Regions from separate parts of the Pantoea sp. SM3640 genome, predicted to be linked through region 3. Evidence: predicted binding sites of a transcription regulator. Region 3 holds the regulator's gene; each other region holds the start of a gene.

Region 1 (5,816 bases), 1.5 Mb from region 3:
CATCCAGTAGATCAGATAGCCGATACCGATCACGGTAATCAGCACCAGCGCCAGTGCTAAGCCGATGATCTCTCGACCATGATGCAGGAACTCACTGATCGGCGTTTTCCAGCCATCAGCGAACAGCAGCGGCGGGATGAACAGCACCAGAAACAGCTCCGGATCAAAGTCGACATGCAGACCAAACGTGGGCCAGGCCAGCATCGCACCTACGGCGATCTGCACCAGCGGCAACGGGATCTGAAAAGGGAGAATGCGGGCCGCGACGCCAGAGAGCGACACGACCAGCGTCATGATGAGAATAGTAAAAAAGATTTCCATGCTTTCCTTAGGCGTCGTTTCTTTCAATCATTGGTTAAGCGCTAAAGTGTAAAACAAACGGCGGTGAAGGTTGTCAGCTACGCGTGCGCCGGGCGGGAAAAAAGTGAAAAATTCCGGGCGCGCAGTCGCACGCCCGGTTATACAGTCAGATCGCCCAGCCACCGGCGTAAAACGCCACCAGCGCGACGGCAATGATCACGGTGCCGACGTTGAGCTTACGCCATTCACCGGCGAACAGACGCCCCACTACGAGGCTGGCGAAACCGATCATGATGCCGGTCACTATGTTGCAGGTAAGCACGATGATCACCGCCGTGAGCAGGCCCGACATCGCATCGACAAAATCACCGAAGTCGACTTTCGCCACGTTACTGAGCATCAACAGACCGACATACATGAGTGCAGGCGCAGTCGCGTAAGCGGGAACCAGATAAGCCAGCGGCGACATAAACAGGATGGCGAGGAACAGCAGGCCCACCACAATCGCGGTCAGGCCGGTCTTACCGCCCGCCGCCGTTCCTGCCGCCGATTCGATGTAAACCGCAGCCGGTGACGCGCCTACCAGACCTGCGAACAGGCTGCTGACGGAGTCGCTGGTCAGCGCACGACCGCCATTGATAATCTGGCCCTGTTTATCCAGCAGGTTAGCCTGCCCTGCGACCGCGCGGATGGTGCCGGTGGCGTCAAAAACAGCCGTCATTACCAGTGCCAGCACGCTGGGCAGCACCACAGGCTGCATCGCGCCCATGATGTCGAGGCTGAACAGCAGCGACTGACCGCTGGCGTCACGCAGGCTCGGCAGGGCAAACAGTCCCTGCCAGGTCACCGACGGGTCAAAGATCAGGCCGAGCAGCGAAATAGCGATAATGGTCAGCAGGATGCCGCCCGGTACCCGGCGCTTCTCCAGTCCGATAATCGCGGCCAGTCCCAGTAGCGTCATCATCACCGGGAAAGTGGTGAAGTGACCCAGCGCTACCGGCAGGCCCGGAGCCGGGTTTTTTACCACCAGACCCACGCCATCAGCGGCGATGAGCAGCAAAAACAGGCCAATCCCGACGCCGGTGCCGTGCGCCACGCCCATCGGCAGGTTACGCAAAATCCAGGCACGAATGCCGGTCACGGAGATCAGCGTAAACAGCAGGCCCATCAGGAACACTGCGCCCAGCGCCACCGGCACGCTGATATGCTGACCCAGCACCAGACTGAAAGCGGTAAAGGCGGTTAAGGAGATGGCACAGCCAATCGCCATCGGCAGGTTGGCCCACAGTCCCATAAGGATGGAACCAAAGCTGGCGACCAGACAGGTGGCGACAAACACGGCGGAGGGGGAGAAACCGGCTTTGCCCAGCATTCCCGGTACCACGATGACGGAGTAAACCATCGCCAGGAAGGTGGTGAGTCCGGCCAGAATTTCCTGACGCACGCTGCTGCCGCGCGCCGAGATCGAGAACCAGGCGTCCAGTTTTCCACTGGCCGGGCGTGATTCAGTTGACATAGTTGAGCCTCAAAAATTTTTGTTGTGTGGATCGCTCTGCGACCATCGCTGTCCCTGGAATAAGCGGGTAAACGGCGTCACTGTCGGGATTAACCCGCCAGGCAAACGTTTACCTTGCCGCAGATAATTAGCCGTCAAAAGCGGCCAGATAAAAAGGCATGCGATTATCCGGCGTTTAGCGCCACGTTTTCAACTCTAAGAGGGAGATTCTTTGGCATAAAGATTGGGCGTAACAGGCTGGCCGACACCCGGCGGAAGCCAGTCTGAAACGCTGAGGCCATAAACTTAATGTCATATAAAGAGAGGATTCACACCGGCGCAGCGGTGATCGTACAGCACGCGCCGGTGGAGAGAGACGATTAACCTGGCAGCGAAAGCTCGCCGCCCTGCGCAATCGCGCGTTGCCAGGCGGCGCGCTGCTGCACCGTCTGCAACCATTTCCCGGTGGCGGGCATCTGATCGAGTCCGGCACGGCGCGCCAGTGCCAGCAGCGGAAAGCTCATCTGGATATCCGCAATGGTGAAACGCTCACCGGCAAACCAGGGATGCGTCGCCAGATGCTGTTCGATCATCTGCCTGTGCGGCTTAAGCTGTTTATCCAGGAACGCCTTCTGCACCCCTTTGCCAAATGCCGCGCCGACCGGACGCAGCAGCCACGGCACCGGCGCTTTGCCCATCTGCCCGAAGATCAGCTTCATTACCAGCAGCGGCATCAGTGAGCCTTCAGCATAGTGCAGCCAGTAGCGGCACTGTAACCGTGACGCCTCATCACTCACTTTCAGCCGGAATTCGCGATCATATTTCTCTTCAAGGTATTCGAGAATAGCACCCGATTCAGCTACCACCTGGTTTCCGTCAGTAATGACCGGCGATTTTCCCAGTGGATGCACTTTTTTTAGTGCCTCCGGGGCCAGCATGGTGGGTTCGCGTTGATAGTGTTTAATCTGGTACGGCACTTCCAGCTCTTCCAGCAGCCACAGCACCCGATGCGAGCGCGATTTTTCAAGATGGTGAACGGTGATCATCATGATTCCCTGTGTGTTGACCTTCACCAAGTATAGACATCACTCCACAGGTGGATGTTTATCATCCTGTTCCGGGTCAAGCAGCACTGCACCCGAGCCCTGCTGACCCAGCCGGTCGCCAGGATTGCGCAGCGGACAGTCGCGCATCGACAGGCAGCCGCAGCCGATACAGCCATCCAGGTCATTGCGCAGGCGAGTCAGGGTTTCAATGCGCTTATCCAGCTCTTCGCGCCAGTGCCGGGTCAGCGCATCCCATTCCGTCGTCGACATGCGCTTATCGGGCGGAATGTGGTCAAGACTGTCGCTGACCGTCGCCAGCGGGATGCCAATGCGCTGCGCAATCTTGATGATCGCCACGCGTCGCAGCACGTCGCGGCTGTAACGGCGCTGATTACCGCTGTTACGGGTGCTGAAAATGAGGCCTTTGGTTTCATAAAAGTGCAGCGCCGAGACCGCCACACCGCTGCGGCGCGCCACTTCACCGGGTGTTAAAACCGGTTTTGGATAGTTGCGTTCTTTTTTCATCAGACCCTTTACCTCAAGTTAACTTGAGGAATTATACTCCTTCTCCATTGAAACCCCTAAACTCCCATTACCCCTTATTAAGCACCAGAAGGATGAGGCCATGATGCAAGAAGAGATCATTCATTCCCTGACGGACTGGATTGACCAGAACCTCGATAAGAGCCTGTCGATTGATGAGGTTGCGGCAAAATCAGGCTATTCGAAATGGCACCTGCAGCGTATGTTCCGTTCCGTGACGAAACAGACGCTGGGTGGCTATATTCGTGAGCGCCGCCTGACGCTGGCCGCAGAAGCGCTATCGCAGACACAGCGTCCGGTGTTTGATATCGCGATGCAATATGGCTATGACTCGCAGCAGACCTTCTCCAGGGTGTTTCGTCGTCAGTTTTCACAGACCCCGACCGCTTACCGCCACACCATGCGCCGCCAGACGATTCAGCGCCCTCGCCTGCTGAGTTTTGGCTGTAACGACGGCATTACCAGCTTTACCCAGCGCACCACCGGCGAGTGCTGCCCGGTCCGTTAATTCTTTGCTGCGCCCGCTCCGGGCGCATCTGCCTGATTTCCCCCGCCGTTCTTCTTCTGCTGCTCACTTTTTCCGCACGTCACTACCATACAAGAGTCAAATTTTGTTCAAAATTTAAAATCGGGTGATATAATGTGACCCAAGTCACACTTTGAACCTGGGTTGACGGCAAAAAAGTCCTACCTGACACACTTTTTTGTCGCCGGTGATGTCCGCAGATTGTCAGGAATACTTACTGATATTGAGGTCCGGCCGATGGCTACGTTAACCGCCAGTTTTCTTGTTATGCGTTGGGAACTGCTGAGCGCAATCATGATGTTTTTTGCCAGCACCCTGAAAACCAAACTTCGTCAGGACAGCCGTCACGTGATGGCCTTTATGTGTGGCGGGATTGGTTTAGGCATGACCTGCTGGTTTGTTACCGGTCTGATGGGCATTACCCTGAGCATGGAAAACGTGCACAACTTCGTGGAAATCTCAAAGCACGCCTTTATTGATGCGATGAGCCAGGCGCCTGCTGACTGGCCGATGCCCTGATTTTTACGCATAAAAAACCCCGCTTAGCGGGGTTTTTTATATTGCTGTGTGAACTTAAATTTTCTTCAACATGGCAGGGATATTAACATCCTGCACTGTAACGCCCGGGCTCTGCGTTCCGCGGCGGTCCTGAATCCACATATCTCCCATCATCTGGTTTAAACCACGATCCAATCCGGTAACCAGCCCTGCACCTGGGGTGAAGGTCAGTTCGCCAAAGTAGATGTGCTCGTCATGGATATACCAGTCCACACGCACGTAGTCGAAATCACTGGCCAGCTTTTTGCTCAGTTCGAGCGCATGTTCCAGTGACGGCATAATCGGTGAAACATCCAGACCGGTATCGCGAATCTTGTGGTAGGCCTCATTGAGGTTATTCACGTAGAAATTCATCGACAGCAGCGGCTGACAGCGGTTGTAGATCACCTGCAGCACATATTCGAACCGGCCATCACGCTTGTTGAACATATGAAACTTGTAATCGATCGGCGCGCTTTTGCCATCACCAATGTACTTCTCAACCAGGATGCGTGGCTTGATGTAGCGATAGTGAATCTCACGCGCTTCGTTGGCGAAGTCGGTCTTCAGCCAGCGATAGCAGTCATGAATGATCTGCTGCTTGCGCAACGCGTCCGGCTCTTCCAGCAGAATTTCTACCATGTTGGAAGCGTGGTTCGGCTTGATCACCGTTCCCTTCCAGCAAGGCAGGCTGTTCAGCGTGGTCGGGTCAGTGGTTTCGTGTACCAGCGGGATCAGGTATTCATTACCGATTTTTTCAGCAATGAATTCGCGCACCGAGTACTTATCTGACAGACGACCGTAGTTCTGGTAATCGCCGAAGATAAACTTACGGTACAACACCTTCTCGTTGAACACTTTTGGCTGACGCAGATTGGGCAGCTTTCTGAACTTATGGAAGTAGTAGATGCGGTCCTGATAAGCCCAGGGCATCTTCTTGATAAAGTACTGCACACTTTTTCTGAGTTCTTCTTTCAACTTGAGCATATCTGACCTCATTTGTATGTTTTGTAGTTGAGTGAGGAAACCTGAATCTTTTGAATGACGCCGTTTTTAAAGAAGTAATTCATTACGGTCAGGGACAAAAGTTCTGAAAGGAAAACGCTCCACGCGGCCCCCATGATGCCGTGACCCTGGATCAACCACCAGGAGAGCGGCAGACTGATGACCATCAGGCAGATGATTTTCCTCAGCAAGTAGTTAAATCCTCCCTCTTTGACCATGTAGCGATACGCTACAGTCCCCATTGCCGAAAAGCTGGTCGCTATCGACAGCAACGTAATGAGACTTCCTGACTGTGTGTATTCCGGTCCGTACAACGCGATGATGATCTGCTCGCCGTAAAGCGAAATGACCAGCAGCATCAGCA
Region 2 (5,816 bases), 410 kb from region 3:
TTGGTCATCTGCGTTACAGCACGGCGACAATCGCTTCGCACAGCGCCGACATGTTGTCTGGCGTCATGCCCGCCACATTCACGCGGCCTGAGTTAACGGCATAGACACCGAACTCTTCACGCAGGCGAATCACCTGGTCTTTAGTCAAGCCACTGAACGAGAACATACCGTTCTGCCTGATGATAAAGCTGAAGTCACGCTGCGCGCCTTTTTCAGCCAGGGTGTTCACAAACAGCTGACGCATGCGCTGAATGCGCTGACGCATATCCGACAGCTCCTGCTCCCAGATGGTACGCAGCGTGTCGTTACCGAGAATGGTAGCGACAATGGCAGCACCATGCGCCGGTGGATTGGAGTAGTTGGCACGAATGGTGTACTTCACCTGGCTGAACGCCGTATCGGCCACGCTGGCTTCCGCCGCCACCAGGGTGATGGCTCCGACACGTTCGTTATACAGACCGAAGTTCTTGGAGTAAGAACTGGCGACGATCAGTTCCTGATGCGAGGCGGCAAAAATACGCAGACCTTCTGCATCTTCATCCAGACCACGGGCAAAGCCCTGGTAGGCGAAATCGAACAACGGTAACCAGCCATTAGTCTTTGACAGCTGCGCCAGCTGCTGCCACTGCTCAGCCGTTGGGTCGATACCGGTCGGGTTATGGCAGCAGCCATGGAACAGCACCACGTCGCCTGGCTGAACCTGCTGCAGCGACGCCAGCATACCCTCGAAATCGAGCGTATGGTTTGCTGCGTCATAGTAATGATATTCACAAACTTCAAGACCGGCAGCATTGAACACGTTGTTGTGATTCGGCCAGCTTGGATTGCTGATCCAGACCCGTTTCACCGAGGTCTGCGTGGCGAGGAAATCTGCTGCTACACGTAACGCACCTGTGCCACCCGGTGTCTGAGCTGTACGTGCGCGGCCTGCGGTGATCAGCGGGCTTTGATTGCCGAACAGCAGCGTTTGTGTGCAACGAGCGAAATCCGCCAGACCATCAATGCTGAGATAGTTTTTCGTGGTTTCGTTTTCCAGCAGGTATTGCTCAGCTTTTTTAACACTGGTCAGTACCGGGGTCTTGCCGGTTTCGTCTTTGTAGACGCCGATGCCCAGATTGATTTTTTCAGGGCGGTCATCAGCACGAAACAGATCGGCCAGCCCGAGAATAGGATCGGCGGGTGCAGCAGAGATCGATTCAAACATGTGTCAGGTCCATTAGCGTGAACTTTAGCAAGAGGACTATCAGGTTAGCGTCCGGCCAGGCAAATGCCAACCATTTGCGAGACAAAATCGACTATTTTGCGGTGTTGATTTCGCTATCAGGAGAAGCTGAGGTTAACGCTGAGCAGAAGGGGGAGAGAAACGCGGATGAGGAAAATAAAAGGCATAAAAAAACGGGGCCGTAGCCCCGTTTTTCAACATGCTTAAAGCAGGATTAGAACTGGTAAACCAGGCCTACGCCAACCACGTCATCTGAGTTGATGCCCAGTGGGTTGTTATCATCCAGCTGGTTGATTTTGTAATCAACATAGGTAGACATGTTTTTGTTGAAGTAATAAGTCGCGCCAACGTCGATGTATTTAACCAGGTCAGCATCGCCCACGCCTTCGATATCTTTGCCTTTAGACTGTACATAAGCAATAGATGGGCGCAGACCGAAGTCGAATTGATACTGTGCAACCAGTTCAATGTTCTGAGCTTTGTTTGCGAACGCTGTAAAGTCACCTGAGTTGATAGGTGTAGAGTTACGGGTCTCACCATACATCGCAGCTAAATAAACATTGTTGGCATCATATTTCAGAGCAGTTGCCCAGTTTTCTGCACGTTTACCTTCGCCAACACCAGTACCTACGTTGGTATCAGTATCTGTGTTACGGACAGTACCTGCAGACTGCGCATTAGTACGGTCGCTGCTGCTATAAGCTGCTGCGAAGCCTACACCGATCGGAGAAACATAAGTGGTTGAAACACCGTAGCCATCACCGTTAGCACGACGAATGTCTGCACGGTCGTTTTTGCCCTGGTACTGAGCAGCGAAGTCCCAGCCATCAACCAGGCCGAAGAAGTTGGTGTTGCGGTAGGTCAGCAGGCCGGTGCTACGACCGTTCATGAAGTTATCAGAATATCCTGAGTCGCCACCGAACTCTGGCAGCATATCGGTCCAGCCGATTGCATCGTAAACCACACCGTAGTTACGGCCGTAGTCGATTGAGCCGGCATCGCCGAATTTCAGACCGGCGAAGCCCAGACGGGTTTTGTTACCGTCTTGTGCGTCAGAACCTTCAGAGTTATTGGCCTGAATGTTATATTCCCACTGGCCATACCCGGTCAGTTGGTCATTGATCTGGGTCTCGCCTTTGAAGCCGAAGCGAACGTAAGACTGATCACCGTCGTTCTCTGAATCATCAGAGAAGTAATGCAGGCCAACAGCTTTACCGTACAGGTCCAGTTTGTTGCCGTCTTTGTTATAGATTTCTGCAGCGTTTGCTGCACCGGCGGCTAACAGAGCAGGGATAACCACTGCAAGAATATTGCGCTTCATCATTATTCATTACCCTCATTGGAGTTATTTGTACACCTGCCACTGCCGTCAGGAAATCTTTACAGAACCCTGAGTGAAGTTTGGTGTCTTCCTGTGTCTGCACGCATCTTTCCATCCAACCCGCCGTAATTCTAGCGCTTAAATGCTACTAAACTCGTAATCTGGTTTCTAAAAGAAAATATGTATTACAAAATGTAAAAAATACGGAACTTTGTGAGAGAACTCAAAATTTACAAAAATAAAAAAAGGCCGGCAGTGCCGACCTCTTTATATATATGAATTTCTTATATTTAATGCTGAATTTTAGAAACTTGCATTGCGTGGCGTGCGTGGGAAGGGGATGACGTCCCTAACATTCTGCACGCCAGTCACATAGGCGATTAAACGTTCAAAGCCCAGTCCGAAGCCAGAATGTGGCACGGTACCGTAGCGACGCAGGTCGCGATACCACCAGTAATCTTCTTTGTTCAGACCCATCTCTTCCAGACGTGCATCCAGCACATCGAGACGCTCTTCACGCTGTGAACCGCCAATGATTTCACCAATGCCTGGCGCCAGAACGTCCATCGCCGCCACGGTTTTGCCATCCTCGTTCAGGCGCATATAGAACGCTTTGATGTCTTTCGGATAGTTTTTCACCACGACTGGCGCTTTGAAGTGCTGCTCTGCCAGGTAGCGTTCGTGTTCAGAAGAGAGATCGATACCCCAGGAAACCGGGTTCTCGAAGGTCTGACCGCAGTTCATCAGGATCTCAACCGCATCGGTATAGTCAACCTGGGCAAAATCGGTGGTGATGAAACGCTGCAGGCGCTCAACCGCGTCTTTATCCACGCGCTCAGCGAAGAACGCCATGTCATCGGCGCGCTCTTCCAGCACCGCGTTGAACACATACTTCAGCATCGCTTCTGCCAGTGCAGCCGCATCATCCAGTGACGCAAACGCAATTTCCGGCTCCAGCATCCAGAATTCAGCCAGATGGCGGCTGGTATTGGAGTTCTCTGCGCGGAACGTCGGGCCGAAGGTGTAGATCTTCGACAGGGCGCTGGCGTAGGTTTCGCCGTTCAGCTGACCGGAAACGGTCAGGAAGGCCTCTTTACCAAAGAAATCTTCGCTGAAGTCGACTTTGCCCTGATCGTTACGCGGCAGGTTTTCCATATCCAGCGTTGAGACACGGAACATCTCGCCAGCACCTTCGGTATCCGAGGCGGTGATCAGCGGAGTAGAAACCCAGAAATAGCCATTTTCATGAAAGAAGCGATGCAGCGCCTGCGCCAGAGTATGGCGAACGCGGGCGACCGCGCCAATCAGGTTAGTACGCGGACGCAGGTGAGCGACTTCGCGCAGATACTCGATGCTGTGGCGTTTTGCGGCCATCGGGTAGCTGTCCGGATCTTCCACCCAGCCGACGACTTCCAGGCTGGTCGCCTGAATTTCAAACGCCTGGCCCTGACCTGGCGATGCCACCACTTTACCGGTAACGATAACGGAACAGCCGGTGGTCAGACGCAGCACTTCATCCTGATAATTATTCAGAGAATTATTGACGACAGCCTGAACGGGATTAAAGCAGGAGCCGTCATAGACAGCGATGAAGGAAAGACCGGCTTTGGAATCTCTTCGGGTACGCACCCAACCACGTACGGTGACTTCACTGTCAACCGCGACGCGACCGTGCAGTACGTCCGCTACAGGCACTACGCTCATAAATATCTCTCTATATAGAAGAAGTGAGTTAAAAGTTGCCCCATCCGGGGTTTTGCTATGTTACTTGTGAGTCTTCAGGAAACAAGCAAAATTCAGGGGGAAAGCGGATTTATTACAGCAGAGGCGGGGCGCATCAACGCCCCGATAAGAAGAGGTTTAACTCGCTTTTTTCACCAGCGGCAGATCAAAGGCTTTACGCAGGGCTCTGACAAAGGCTTTATCCTGGCAGATGGTTTTGCCCGGGCTGTCTGAAAGTTTCGCTACCGGCTTGCCGTTGCACTGCACCAGCTTGATAACGATGTTCAGAGGCGTCACGCCCGGAATATCACAGGTGAGACGCGTACCGATGCCGAACACCACATTCGTGCGCTGGCCAAAGTGGCGATAGAGCGCCAGTGCTTTGTCGAGATTTAAGTTGTCAGAAAAGACCAGGTGTTTACTTTGCGGATCGATACCCAGTTTCTGATAATGAGCCAGCGCTTTCTCGCCCCATTCAACCGGATCGCCGGAGTCGTGACGCAGTCCCTGATAGCGGCGGGCAAACACCGGACCGAAATCGCGCAGAAACGCATCCATGGCGATGCAGTCGGTCAGTGCGATACCCAGTTGATCGTCATACTCGTCCAGCCACGCCTGCAGCGCAGCACGCTGACTGTTAGCGAGAACCGGGCTAATCTGCTGGAAGGCCTGGAACCACTCATGCGCCTGCGTGCCGACCGGCGTCAGTGACAGACGGCGCGCCAGATCATAGTTACTGGTACCAATCAGCCACGGGAAATCCTGTTTCAGCGTGGAGACAATCGACTGCTGCACATCCTGCGAATAGCGGCGGCGGGTGCCGAAATCCATCAGGCGGAAGCGCGACATATCGAGGTCAGCCACCTGCGTCTTGAAGTCGCCCAGTTTCTGATGCAGGTGGTCAATCGCCTGCTGGGTGGTGACCTGCGGCGTGCGATGACGATGCACAATCTCACTGATCAGCGCCAGTAGCGGCACCTCCCACAGGATCACCTCCCGCCAGGGCCCCTGGATACGAAGCTCCAGTTTGCCATGATGATTGCGCACCTCAACCTGCTCCGGGTTATAGCGGAACTGGCGCAACCAGCTGAGGTAGTCCTGCTGGAAAAAGGGAAGGCGGGATAACCAGGTCGCTTCATCATCAGTCAGCGCCAGGTATTGCATGTCAGTAATCGCTTCACGAATTTCGTCAGCGTAGAGACCCAGCAGTTCGTCGCCGCGGCAGCGAAACTCCGCCGCCACCGTTACGTCATGATAGCGGTGGAAAACGGCCTGCTGCATATGGAGCTTATAGGCGTCCGTATCCAGCAGGGAGGTCAGTATCGGGGAAGCATGTCCTGTCATGGCGCGTTTCAGCATCCTGTTCGGTGGCGCAGTGCCCGGTGTTGTACACAGTCATAAAGACGCAAAAGTATAATTCACTATCTGAAGCCAATCACAGCATATTTCAGTCGGGCGGGTCGAGGCCAATCTGTGCCATTGTTAACAAAGTGTAGCCATTTCACCCTTCAGGTGCATTGTGCGTGGCAAGCTTGTAGTAACAAGCTTAGA
Region 3 (5,816 bases):
TTTTATGCTGGCCTTTGCGCAACTGTTTTTCAACATCGCCGCTGCGTCGCCTCACGCGCCGGTGAACGTCAATACGCATAAAGCAGAGAAAAAGAGTGCGCGCGACGATGAACGCCGCAAGCGTCGCCCGGTAAAAACGGTGACGAAAAAAACTCGTCTCAGCCCTGACCAAAAACTTAAAACGAAAAAACAAAAAAAAGTCGAACTCACTGCTAAACAGACGCCTGCTAAGAAGACCTCGCTCAAAACCGCCCGTATCAGCAAAAGCAAAGAAAAAAATAAAGAGAAGAAACGCTATGGGCATCAGCGCCAGCTGAAAACCGCTGAGGTCACCACCCGCGAGCCAGGCACGATTAAAATGAGCAAATCCCACCGCCAGCGCTATCAGAAGGCGCGTGAGACCGCAATGACCAAGCTGATGGGGCAGTTGGGTAAACCCTATCAGTGGGGCGGCACCTCTCCACATACCGGTTTCGATTGCAGCGGTCTGGTCTGGTATGCCTATAAAGACCTGGTGAAATTTAAGATCCCGCGTACCGCTAACGAGATGTATCACCTGCGTGACGCCGCGCCGATCAAGCGTGAGTCGCTGGAGAAAGGCGATCTGGTCTTCTTCCGTATTAATGGCCGCGGCACAGCGGACCACGTCGGCGTTTATTTGGGCGATGGCAAGTTTATTCAGTCGCCACGTACCGGCAAAGATATTCAGATCAGTGCATTAGGGGAAGATTACTGGCAGCGCCACTATATTGGTGCCCGTCGGGTGATGACGCCGAAAACGATACGCTGAGCAGCAGAACAGTCAGAAAAAAGCCGGGATAATCCCGGCTTTTTTTATTAGTGCAGAATGGCAGTAAAACTAAAGGCCACAATCATCAGCAGACAGCCGACAGTGGTCATCAAAGCCAGTTTCAAATCGGTACTCATTGCTTGCTCCTTAGTCACACACTTTGCAGGGATATGGCATTTTCCCACAGGGTCCGGTAAAAATCTCGTTTTATCCGTTCAGCCTTGTTAGAATCCCGCCTTTGTTGCGCAACGCGCGCAACCCTGATTCCGTTTGCGCATCTTTTCTGGCGTTTTTTCTCCGCCAGCGGCCTGTTTACCGGCCAGAAAAGCCGCATTTTTGCGGAAAAAACCCTGAGCAGACGCAAACGTTTAACATTACGCTTATCATAGAGTTAGGTAAGCACTGGAGTCCGATTTTCATGGCAACAATTAAAGATGTGGCGAAACGCGCTGGCGTCTCAACGACCACCGTTTCGCACGTCATCAATAAAACCCGCTTTGTCGCTGAAGAAACACGCGAGGCGGTCTGGCAGGCAATTAAGGAACTGCACTACTCGCCAAGTGCTGTGGCGCGCAGCCTGAAAGTAAACCACACCAAAACGCTGGGCCTGCTTGCCACCTCCAGCGAAGCGCCCTATTTCGCTGAAATTATTGAAGCGGTTGAAAACCACTGTTTTGACAAAGGCTATACGCTGATTCTGGGTAATGCGCATAACGATCTGCAAAAACAGCGCGCCTACCTCAGCATGATGGCGCAGAAGCGCGTCGATGGTCTGCTGGTGATGTGCTCTGAGTATCCGGACGATCTGCTGCAGATGCTGGAAGAGAACCGCAATATCCCGATGGTGGTGATGGACTGGGGCGAATCGCGCGCCGACTTTACTGACACGGTGCTGGATAATGCTTTCCAGGGCGGCTATCTGGCGGGACGCTATCTGATTGAACGCGGACACCGTGATATTGGTGCTATCCCCGGTCAGATGGAGCGTAACACCGGCGGTGGACGCCATGCCGGTTTCCTAAAGGCACTGGAAGAAGCGGGTATTCAGCCGCGTGCCGAGTGGATTGTACAGGGTGACTTTGAGCCGGAGTCGGGCTATCAGGCGATGCAGCAGATCCTGTCGCAGAAGCAGCGCCCGACGGCGGTGTTCTGCGGCGGTGATATCATGGCGATGGGGGCCATTTGCGCCGCCGACGAGATGGGTCTGCGCGTGCCGCAGGATATTTCGGTCATCGGCTATGACAATGTGCGCAACGCCCGCTATTTCGCCCCTGCCCTGACCACGGTGCATCAGCCAAAAGCCCAGCTGGGTGAGAAAGCGCTGGATATGCTGCTTGACCGCATCACCAGTAAGCGTGAAGTGTCTCAAACGATTGAAGTCCATCCGACGCTGATTGAGCGCCGTTCAGTGGCGGATGGTCCGTTCCGCGACTATCGCCGCTAATCCTCGCTTAACCACTCCTGATTAAGCGTTTGCGCATCACCCAGATAGCTGAGCAACCAGCCTGTCGCCGGTGATGCGCGATCCTCTGCCCAGCTGACGCAACAAGGGCTATCCGGAAATGCCACCGGCAGCGTCAGTTCGACCAGCTCGCCGCTGTCGAGCAGTGGTCTGGCCAGATGACCCGGCACCATCGCCACACACAAGCCTGCCTGCACGCACTCCAGTCCGGTTTGCCACTCCGGCACCACCAGCCTGCGCTGGTTATCCAGCGTCCATGTCATACGACGCGGCAGTGCGCGTGATGTATCTTCCAGCACCAGTGACGGCCAGCTACGCAGCGTGTCATCATCGATCTGGTTCGCCTGAGTCAGAGGATGATCGGGCGCGACCACGCAGCGCCAGTTGAGCGTACCCATATCTCGAAATGCAAACCGTCCGCCTACCGGAATCGCCTGGGTGGCCCCAATCGCAACTTCCACCCGGCCATCGGCCAGTGCATCCCAGACGCCGTTAAAAACTTCATAGCTGATGATCAGTTCCATATCGGGAAAGTGGCGATAAAAATCTTTAACAAGCTGCCGGGTGCGCTGAGGTTTGGCGATGCGGTCAACGGCAATGCTGAGCTGCCCGCGCCAGCCATTGGCCAGCTGCTGACACTGCCGCCGGGTGGCAAGCATTTTTTTGATGACGCTGCGCCCTTCCCGGACAAAATGTTCGCCTGCTGGCGTCAGCACCACTTCGCGATGCTGGCGTTCGAACAGTGGCACTGCCAGCCAGTTCTCCAGCTGACGCACCGTGTAGCTGATGGCAGAGGGCACCCGATGCAGCTCCTGAGCAGCGGCGCTGAAGCTGCCCCCGCGGGCGACCGCGTCAACGACCTCTAATGCATATTCTGACCACATAATCTGCCTTCAAAAATTTTAACAGCAATCGGCAAATATTACCGTTTCACAGCGGCAAACGCACCTTTTACACTCTGCCGCGTTCATCCTGCAAAAATGAGAATGAGATGTTGTCGAATAAAGGATTTATGCCCTACCTTGCCCTGCTGAGCATGCTCGGCTTTTTAGCCACAGATATGTATCTGCCCGCCTTTGGTGCGATGCAGCAAACGTTTAATACCTCGCCGGGCCTGATCAGCGCCAGTATGAGTCTCTTTCTGGCGGGTTTCGCCTGTGGGCAGCTCTTCTGGGGACCGCTTTCCGATCGCATTGGACGTAAACCGGTGCTGCTGGCCGGACTGGCCATGTTTGGCATCGGCTGTGCGGGCATGCTGTGGGTGAATGATACCACTCTGATGCTGGCGCTGCGCTTTGTGCAGGCGATTGGCGTCTGTGCTGCGGCCGTGAGCTGGCAGGCACTGGTAGTGGATCGCTATCCTGCCGCGCGCGCTAACAAAGTCTTTGCCACGATTATGCCGCTGGTTGCGCTCTCCCCGGCGCTGGCCCCGTTGCTGGGTGCCTGGCTCATCGGCCATTTCCACTGGCGTTCGATTTTCCTGGTGCTGACGCTGATTGCGGTGGCGTTGATTCTGACCACGCTGCGCCTGCCCACCGTACGCCAGGAAGCACGCGAGAAAGGCACCCAGCCCGGATTTTTCACCCTGCTGAAATCACGGGTTTACAGCGGCAACGTGCTGATCTACTCCGCCTGTTCAGCCAGTTTTTTTGCCTGGCTGACCGGCTCGCCGTTTATTCTGGCGGATCTGGGCCTTTCACCCGCCGATATCGGTCTGAGTTATGTGCCCCAGACGTTCGCCTTTTTGATTGGTGGATTCGGCTGTCGCGCCCTGCTCAACCGCTTTAATGGCGCTCAGCTGTTACCGTGGCTGCTGGGCATTTACAGCCTGAGCATTCTGGCGCTGTTTGCCGTCGCGCTGTCAGGCGGCAGCACGCTGGTGAGCCTGATGGTGCCGTTCTGCGGTATGGCGCTGGCTAACGGTGCGATCTATCCAATTGTGGTTTCCAGTGCGCTGACACCCTTCCCGCACGCCACCGGTAAAGCGGCCGCATTGCAGAACACTTTACAGCTAGGACTCTGCTTCGCTGCAAGCCTGGCAGTCTCTGCCGGATTAACGCATGCACTGTTTACCACTACGCTGATGATGACGGTGACGATTCTGCTGGCGCTGGTGGGTTACGCCATGCAGCGTACCGCAAGCGCACAAACTGTTGTTGCCTCCGCGCAACCTGCCTGCCAGGATAATCAGTGACACACTGACTTTTTCGTTAGCCTCCTAACAATAAGTCATTGAATATTGACCCGCGTGAGCATATACTCATCCGGGTCAACAAATCTGTAATAAATCAACAATATAATAACGTAATAATCTGATTGGCACCCTGTTGCCGGGACGGTATTCGCGCGCGTTATTCTTACCCAGACCGACCTGCTGCAGGCTAGTCCAGTCCTCTGTATCACACAGTCAACCGGTGTGCGGAGTCATCCGTACCGTTTCTCAATGCCTGACGAAATTGACTACTCTTTGTTCAGGTTCAGATTGGACAGGTGGTGGAAAAGCTATGAGTTCATCTTATGCAGAAGCAGTGAGCCCTGAAGAAAACCATTGGTATCGCATCGTCCACGAGATGCTGGAAAAAGCGGATATTGAAATTAATGGTTCACGTCCCTGGGATATTCATATTAATCATCCCGGCTTTTTTAAGCGTGTTCTGCAGGAGGGATCGCTTGGGCTCGGTGAGAGCTATATGGATGGCTGGTGGGAGTGCGATCGGCTGGATATTTTCTTCCATCAGGTGCTGAAACATAAACTCGATCAGCAACTCCCGCATCACTTTAAAGATACGCTGCGCATTGCCGCTGCCCGCTTAACCAATCTGCAGTCGAAAAAGCGGGCCTGGATTGTCGGTAAAGAGCATTACGACCTGGGTAACGATCTCTTTTCACTGATGCTTGACCCCTATATGCAATATTCCTGTGGCTACTGGAAAGAGGCCACGACCCTGGCGACGGCGCAGGAAGCCAAGCTGGATATGATTTGCCGTAAATTAGCGCTGAAACCCGGAATGTCGCTGCTGGATATCGGCTGTGGCTGGGGCGGACTCGCGGAATTTGCCGCACGTCATTATGGCGTTAACGTGCATGGCGTGACGATTTCCGCCGAACAACAGAAACTGGCGCAGCAGCGCTGTAGCGGATTAGACGTCACGATTCTGTTGCAGGATTATCGCGATCTGAATGAGCAGTTTGATCGCATCGTTTCAGTAGGCATGTTCGAGCATGTCGGGCCGAAGAATTACGCCACCTATTTTGATGTGGTTGATCGTAATTTAAAACCTGACGGTATTTTCCTGCTTCACACCATTGGCGCAATTAAAACCGATATGAGCGTCGATCCCTGGATCGACAAATATATCTTCCCCAACGGCTGCCTGCCTTCAGTGCGTCACGTGGCGGATGCCAGCGAGCCGCATTTTATCCTGGAAGACTGGCATAACTTTGGTGCCGATTACGACAAAACGCTGATGGCCTGGCATGAGCGCTTTTTGCAGGCCTGGCCGGAGCTGGCCGATAACTATGGCGAACGCTTTAAGCGGATGTTCTCCTATTATCTCAATGCCT
Region 4 (5,816 bases), 1.9 Mb from region 3:
CTGCTGGTCGGGCTCGCCTGGCAGGCTCCGGTGCTGCAAACCACGGACTATCTGATTCTGGCCGGTCTGGTTGCGACACTGGTCGGTGATGCGTTAACGCTACTGCCGCGTCAGCAGATGCTCTATGCCGTCGGGGCGTTTTTCCTGTCGCACCTGCTCTATACGCTCTGCTTCGCCGCCAGCATGACCATGACCTTCTTCTGGCCGATTCCGCTGACGCTGCTCATCATCGGTGCTGCTCTGATTGGCATCATCTGGAGCCGACTGGAGGATCTGCGCTGGCCTGTCTGCACCTTTATTGGCATGACGGTAGTGATGACCTGGATAGCGACCGAGCAGTACTTTTTCCGTCCGACCGATTACAGCTTCTCGATCATGGTCGGTGCCGGTCTGCTGCTGCTCGCCAACGCGGTCTGGTTTATCTCGCACTATCGTCGTCGCTTCAGCGCTGACAGCGCGATTGTGGCCGCCTGCTACTTTGCCGGTCACTTTATGATCGTGCGTTCACTGTGGGTCGTCTGAGAAATTAGTCTTGACTCTGGAGTTCACTCCAGAGTGTAGGATAAGGGATGGGCAACGTTGCTCATCCCGCGACTCTTACACTCCGGAGGTCATATGCATCAACATCACGCCTGTGGCTGTGGCAAACCGCGTGCCAGCCACGCCGCAGCAAAACCGCTGTGCCAGGTTCGTCAGGCCCGTCCACTCTCCCTTTCTATTCATGCTGCTACGCCCGTGACGGCGGATACGGCAGGCTGCTGCTGTGACTGCAACAGCAGCCCTGGCAATGAGGCCGACACTGCTGAGGAAAGCGACCGGCGAGGTGCCTGGCCCTTTAGCTGGCAGGTCAGCGGCATGGATTGCCCGGGCTGCGCCCGCACCATTGAAACCGCCGTCCGCCAGGTAAAAGGCGTGACCGATGCCCGCGTGCTGTTCAGCAGCGAGAAGCTGGTGGTTAACGCTGACAACGATGTACAAAGCGCCGTTGAACAGGCGGTAAAAAAAGCCGGTTTCCGGCTTGCTACACCTTCGGAGACGCCGTCCGCAAGCTCGCGCTGGCAGCAGAACCGGATACTGATTTTACTGGCGCTGCTGGCGCTTGCCAGCAGCGTTCTCAGCCAGTTCGCGCCCGTCTGGGGCGATCGGCTGTTTGTGCTGACCACCATGGTCGGCCTGGTTCCGGTCGCGCGCGGTGCCTGGCAGCGTCTGCGCAGCGGATCGCCTTTTACCATTGAGACATTAATGACGCTGGCGTCGGCAGGCGCGTTGATCATTGGCGCGCATGCAGAAGCCGCCATGGTGCTGGTGCTGTTTCAGCTGGGCGAACAGCTGGAAAGCTATGCCGCGTCAAGGGCACGCAGCGGCGTCACCAGCCTGATGGCGTTGCGGCCTGAATCAGCGATTCGCCTGGAACAAGGCAAGCGCAGTGAGGTGCCGCTGGCGGCGCTGCAACCGGGTGATGTGATTGAAGTCGCGGCGGGCAGCCGTTTGCCGGTCGATGGTTGTTTAATCAGCCCGCTCGCCAGTTTCGATGAGAGCGCGCTGACCGGTGAGTCATTACCAGTCACCCGCGCCAGCGGTGAACAAATCCTGGCCGGGGCCACCAGCATCGACCGGCTGGTGACGCTGGAAGTGGTGTCAAAACCCGGTGAAAGCTCGATTGACCGTATCCTGCAGCTGATTGAGGAAGCAGAAACGCACCGTGCGCCGGTTGAACGCTTTATCGATCAGTTCAGCCGCATCTATACGCCGCTGGTGATGCTGCTGTCGCTGCTGGTGATGGTCGTGCCACCCGTGCTCTTCTCAGGCGACTGGCAGCCGTGGATCTACAAAGGACTGACCCTGCTGCTGATTGGCTGCCCCTGTGCGCTGGTGATCTCTGTGCCAGCCGCAATTACTTCCGGGCTGGCTGCGGCGGCGCGTCAGGGTGCACTGATTAAAGGTGGTGCGGCGCTGGAACGCCTGAGTTCGCTGCGCAGGATGGCCTTTGATAAAACCGGCACCCTGACGCTGGGCAAGCCCCAGCTGACGCAGATCCTGCGGTTTGGCACAGCCAGCGAGTCAGAGATGCTGGCGTTAAGCGCTGCGGCGGAACAGGGTGCGACCCATCCGCTGGCCAGCGCTATCGTGGCGGCCGCGCAGGCGCGTGATCTAGTCATTCCTGACGCGCAGGCTCAGCAGGTGCAGGCGGGACGCGGCATCAGTGCGCGGGTCTCAGGCCAGCAGATTCAGTTGCTGACGCCCGGCCATACGCCCGGCCTGACGCCGCAGCAAAGCGCGCAGATTGCGCAGCAGGAAGCCGAAGGTGAAACCCTGGTGGTACTGATGCGCGATGGCGAGGCGCTCGGTGCGCTGGCCCTGCGCGATCAGCTGCGCGACGATGCCGTGGAGGCGTTAAAAGCGCTGAAAAAGCTGGGCATTGAGAGCCTGATGCTGACCGGCGATAACCCGCGCGCGGCAGCAACCATTGCCCGCCAGCTCGATATTGATTATCGCGCCAGCCTGCTGCCCGCCGATAAGGTGGCGGCCATCCGTGAACTGAGTCAGCAGCAGCCGCTAGCGATGATCGGAGATGGCATTAACGACGCCCCGGCGATGAAAGCGGCGACGCTGGGCATTGCGATGGGCAGCGGCATCGATGTCGCGCTGGAAGCGGCCGATGCGGCCCTGACGCGGAATCAGCTCAGCAACCTGGCCCCGATGATTGCGCTGGCGCGTCGTACGCGGCGCATCATCCGCCAGAATATCGGCATTGCGCTGGGGCTGAAGGCGATTTTCCTGGTCACCACCCTGCTGGGTCTGACCGGACTCTGGCTGGCGGTGCTGGCAGATTCCGGTGCGACCGCGCTGGTCACCGCCAACGCGCTGCGGTTACTGCGGCGCCGTGACTGAGTAAAAGGCTCTGTCTGAAGAGTAGGGTTAACGGCGGCCTGAACGGCTGCTGTTAACCCGCCATACCTTTGCGGATCAGAAACTGATAGGGCAGCGTGTCGGTCTGCTGTGCCAGCAGGCCATGTTCCATGAAGCGGCAGAAGCCGGGAATATCGCGGGTCGTCGCCGGATCATCGGCGATAATCAGTAACGTCTCGCCATCCTGCAGGCTGCGTACGGTTTTGCGCACCATCATCACCGGCTCCGGGCAACGCAGGCCACGGGCGTCCAGCTGATGGTCGGCAGAGGAAAAAGCATCGCTCATAATCAACTCGGTTCAGGTAAGGGGCGCTCATTCTAGCGCGTGCTGGCGGTGAAGCAAGGCGATAACGATTGCGTTAAAATTAACCATTGCATAAAAAGCACAACGCGGTAATATGCCGCCGCTTTTTGCTCATAAAACTGCCAGGCGCTGCCCGAACGGCGTCCCGCAATGGGTTCCCTCACCCCAACATTAAAAAGGTTGAATATGCTCGCATTTTCTTCACGTCAGCGCATGCATGCGCTTTTCTGGTTATCGCTGTTTCACCTCCTGGTGATCACCTCCAGTAACTACCTGGTTCAGTTGCCGATCTCTGTCTTTGGCTTCCACACCACCTGGGGTGCGTTCAGCTTTCCGTTTATCTTCCTGGCGACCGATCTCACCGTGCGTATTTTTGGCGCACCGCTGGCCCGACGCATTATTCTGGCCGTAATGATCCCGGCGCTGTTTATCTCTTACGCTGTCTCGGCGCTGTTCTATCAGGGTGAATGGCAGGGCTGGCAGGCGCTGGAAGTGATGAACCTGTTTGTTGCCCGTATCGCCTGCGCCAGCTTTATGGCTTATGCACTGGGTCAGATCCTCGACGTTCATGTATTTAACCGTCTGCGTCGTCTGCCTCAGTGGTGGATAGCACCCGGCTGCGCCATGTTCCTGGGGAATATCAGCGATACGCTGGCCTTCTTCTTTATCGCCTTCTATAAAAGCCCCGATGCGTTTATGGCGCAGCACTGGGTCGAGATCGCCCTGGTGGATTACAGCTTCAAGGTGCTGATCTGCATGGTCTTCTTCCTGCCCGCCTACGGCGTGCTGCTCAATGCCGCGCTAAAACGTCTGGCTGAACGCCAGACCGCCCGCCAGGTCAATTTCGGCTAAGAACTTATATAATTTCCGCCATTACCCGCTAAGATCTTCTGACAATCATCAGGTTGCGTTTGCAACCTGATTCCTGTTGTATTAATGCCTGACTGGAAACTTAAAAAAGGGATTCTGATGCGCAACCTGGTGAAATATGTAGGAATGGGTTTACTGGTACTTGGCCTGGCGGCCTGTGACCAGAAGAAAGATGAAGCGGCGAACGACAACGGCGTCAGTGCCAGTCAGTCGGCGCAGACCGTCACGCTGATGGATGGCAAACTGAGCTTCTCACTGCCACCAGGCATGTCAGATAAAAGCGGTAAACTGGGTTCGCAGACCACGAACATGCATGTGTATGCGGATGAAACCGGAGCCCGCGCGATTATTGTGATTGCCGGTGACCCGACCAGTGACGGGCTGGATGTGCTGTCGAAGCGCATGGAACAGCAGCAGCGCAACCGCGATCCGCAGCTGCAGGTGGTGTCGAACAAATCTGTGACGCTGAAAGATCAGCCCGCTCAGCAGCTGGATACCGTGATTTCTGCCAACAACCAGACTTCATGGTCTTCCGTGGTTCTGGCAAAAGTGGATGGCAAACTGGTGACGCTGCAGATTACGCTGCCAGGCGATAACCAGCAGCAGGCCCAGAGCGATGCTGACAGCATTGTGAAAAGCATTACGCTGAAGTAAAACAAAAGGCGGGCTTCCCACAGGGAAGCCCGCCTTTATTCAGAGCACGTTATAACCCTGTATTTTCCCGGATATATTTCCGCGCTTTCACCGCATACTCAAACGGATTGGCCAGCGCCGGATCCTGCTCCGCTTCCACCACCATCCAGCCTTTGTAGCCGAAATCGTCCAGGATTTTAAACACTGGCTTAAAGTCGATCACGCCATCGCCCGGCACGGTAAAGGTGCCCTTTTTCACCCCTTCCAGGAACGAGAGATGATTCTCACGCACTTCAGCCACCACCTCATCACGCACATCCTTGAGATGCACGTGGAAGATGCGCGGCAGATATTTTTCCAGTACCGCCAGCATCTTCTGCTGGGAGCCTTCGGAGTAGTAGACGTGGCCGGTGTCATAGAGCAAACCAACCTGCTCGTCGGTCATCGCCATAAACCGGTCGATCTCTTCAGTGGTCTGAATGCCGGTGCCCATGTGGTGATGCAGCGTCACGCGCATCCCCTTCTCTGCTGCGATGCGAGCCAGTTCGTTGTAGCCTTCTGCGGTTAACCGCCACTCTTCATCGCTGAAAATCGCTTTCTCTTCAAACACTGCCAGCGTGGTGCCCTGAATACTTTTACTCTGCTCAGAACAGCCAATCACCCGCGCGCCCATCGCATGCAGGAAGTTCATATGCTCGATGAACTGTTCGATGGTTTTCTCTTTGTCGCCGTTGGCAAAAAAGGTGCTGAACCAGGCGTTGCAGATTTCGATGCCGCGAATATCGAGCATCGGTTTCAGAATCGCCGGATCGCGCGGATATTTGCTGCCCACTTCACTGCCGGTAAAGCCCGCCAGCGCCATCTCACTGACGGTCTGCTGGAAGGTGTTCTCACTGCCAAGATCCGGCATGTCATCGTTGGTCCAGCCGATCGGCGCGATCGCCAGTTTTACGTTCTCTTTGTTCATCTTCTTATTCCCGGATGGAGAGCGGCCAGGCCGCAGAAAGAGCTAAATCAGTTATAGAAAGCAGGACGCGGCGGCATCTCTACCGGCTCAATCGCACCACTGTTCTGCGCTTTGATGCAGGCATCGGCGGCC

The links. Region 3 encodes PurR, which represses purine synthesis genes. Its sites were predicted from a motif close to CANGCAAACGTTTGCNTG; they were not measured.
Region 1: a site for PurR is predicted at 1,915-1,932, ahead of IV493_RS16490 (NCS2 family permease). Genes of this name have one in related genera too.
Region 2: a site for PurR is predicted at 1,268-1,285, ahead of IV493_RS11510 (amino acid aminotransferase). Genes of this name have one in related genera too.
Region 4: a site for PurR is predicted at 3,254-3,271, ahead of tusA (sulfurtransferase TusA). Genes of this name have one in related genera too.

The regions. Positions count from the first base shown of each region.
Region 1 is NZ_CP064872.1:3,549,892-3,555,707, forward strand. It holds gene IV493_RS16485 (Na+/H+ antiporter) at 1-321, opposite strand, end outside; gene IV493_RS16490 (NCS2 family permease) at 467-1,816, opposite strand; gene IV493_RS16495 (glutathione S-transferase family protein) at 2,176-2,841, opposite strand; gene soxR (redox-sensitive transcriptional activator SoxR) at 2,881-3,366, opposite strand; gene soxS (superoxide response transcriptional regulator SoxS) at 3,467-3,892, shown strand; gene IV493_RS16510 (YjcB family protein) at 4,148-4,429, shown strand; gene IV493_RS16515 (ATP-grasp fold amidoligase family protein) at 4,484-5,434, opposite strand; gene IV493_RS16520 (oligosaccharide flippase family protein) at 5,443-5,816, opposite strand, start outside.
Region 2 is NZ_CP064872.1:2,461,679-2,467,494, reverse strand. It holds gene IV493_RS11510 (amino acid aminotransferase) at 14-1,204, opposite strand; gene ompF (porin OmpF) at 1,437-2,546, opposite strand; gene asnS (asparagine--tRNA ligase) at 2,847-4,247, opposite strand; gene pncB (nicotinate phosphoribosyltransferase) at 4,404-5,609, opposite strand.
Region 3 is NZ_CP064872.1:2,054,900-2,060,715, forward strand. It holds gene IV493_RS09540 (C40 family peptidase) at 1-790, shown strand, start outside; gene IV493_RS09545 (YnhF family membrane protein) at 838-927, opposite strand; gene purR (HTH-type transcriptional repressor PurR) at 1,209-2,234, shown strand; gene punR (DNA-binding transcriptional activator PunR) at 2,231-3,136, opposite strand; gene punC (purine nucleoside transporter PunC) at 3,244-4,446, shown strand; gene cfa (cyclopropane fatty acyl phospholipid synthase) at 4,757-5,816, shown strand, end outside.
Region 4 is NZ_CP064872.1:130,139-135,954, reverse strand. It holds gene IV493_RS00605 (lysoplasmalogenase) at 1-522, shown strand, start outside; gene IV493_RS00600 (zinc/cadmium/mercury/lead-transporting ATPase) at 616-2,892, shown strand; gene tusA (sulfurtransferase TusA) at 2,945-3,196, opposite strand; gene IV493_RS00590 (7-cyano-7-deazaguanine/7-aminomethyl-7-deazaguanine transporter) at 3,401-4,066, shown strand; gene IV493_RS00585 (DcrB family lipoprotein) at 4,184-4,738, shown strand; gene iolE (myo-inosose-2 dehydratase) at 4,788-5,684, opposite strand; gene IV493_RS00575 (Gfo/Idh/MocA family protein) at 5,732-5,816, opposite strand, start outside.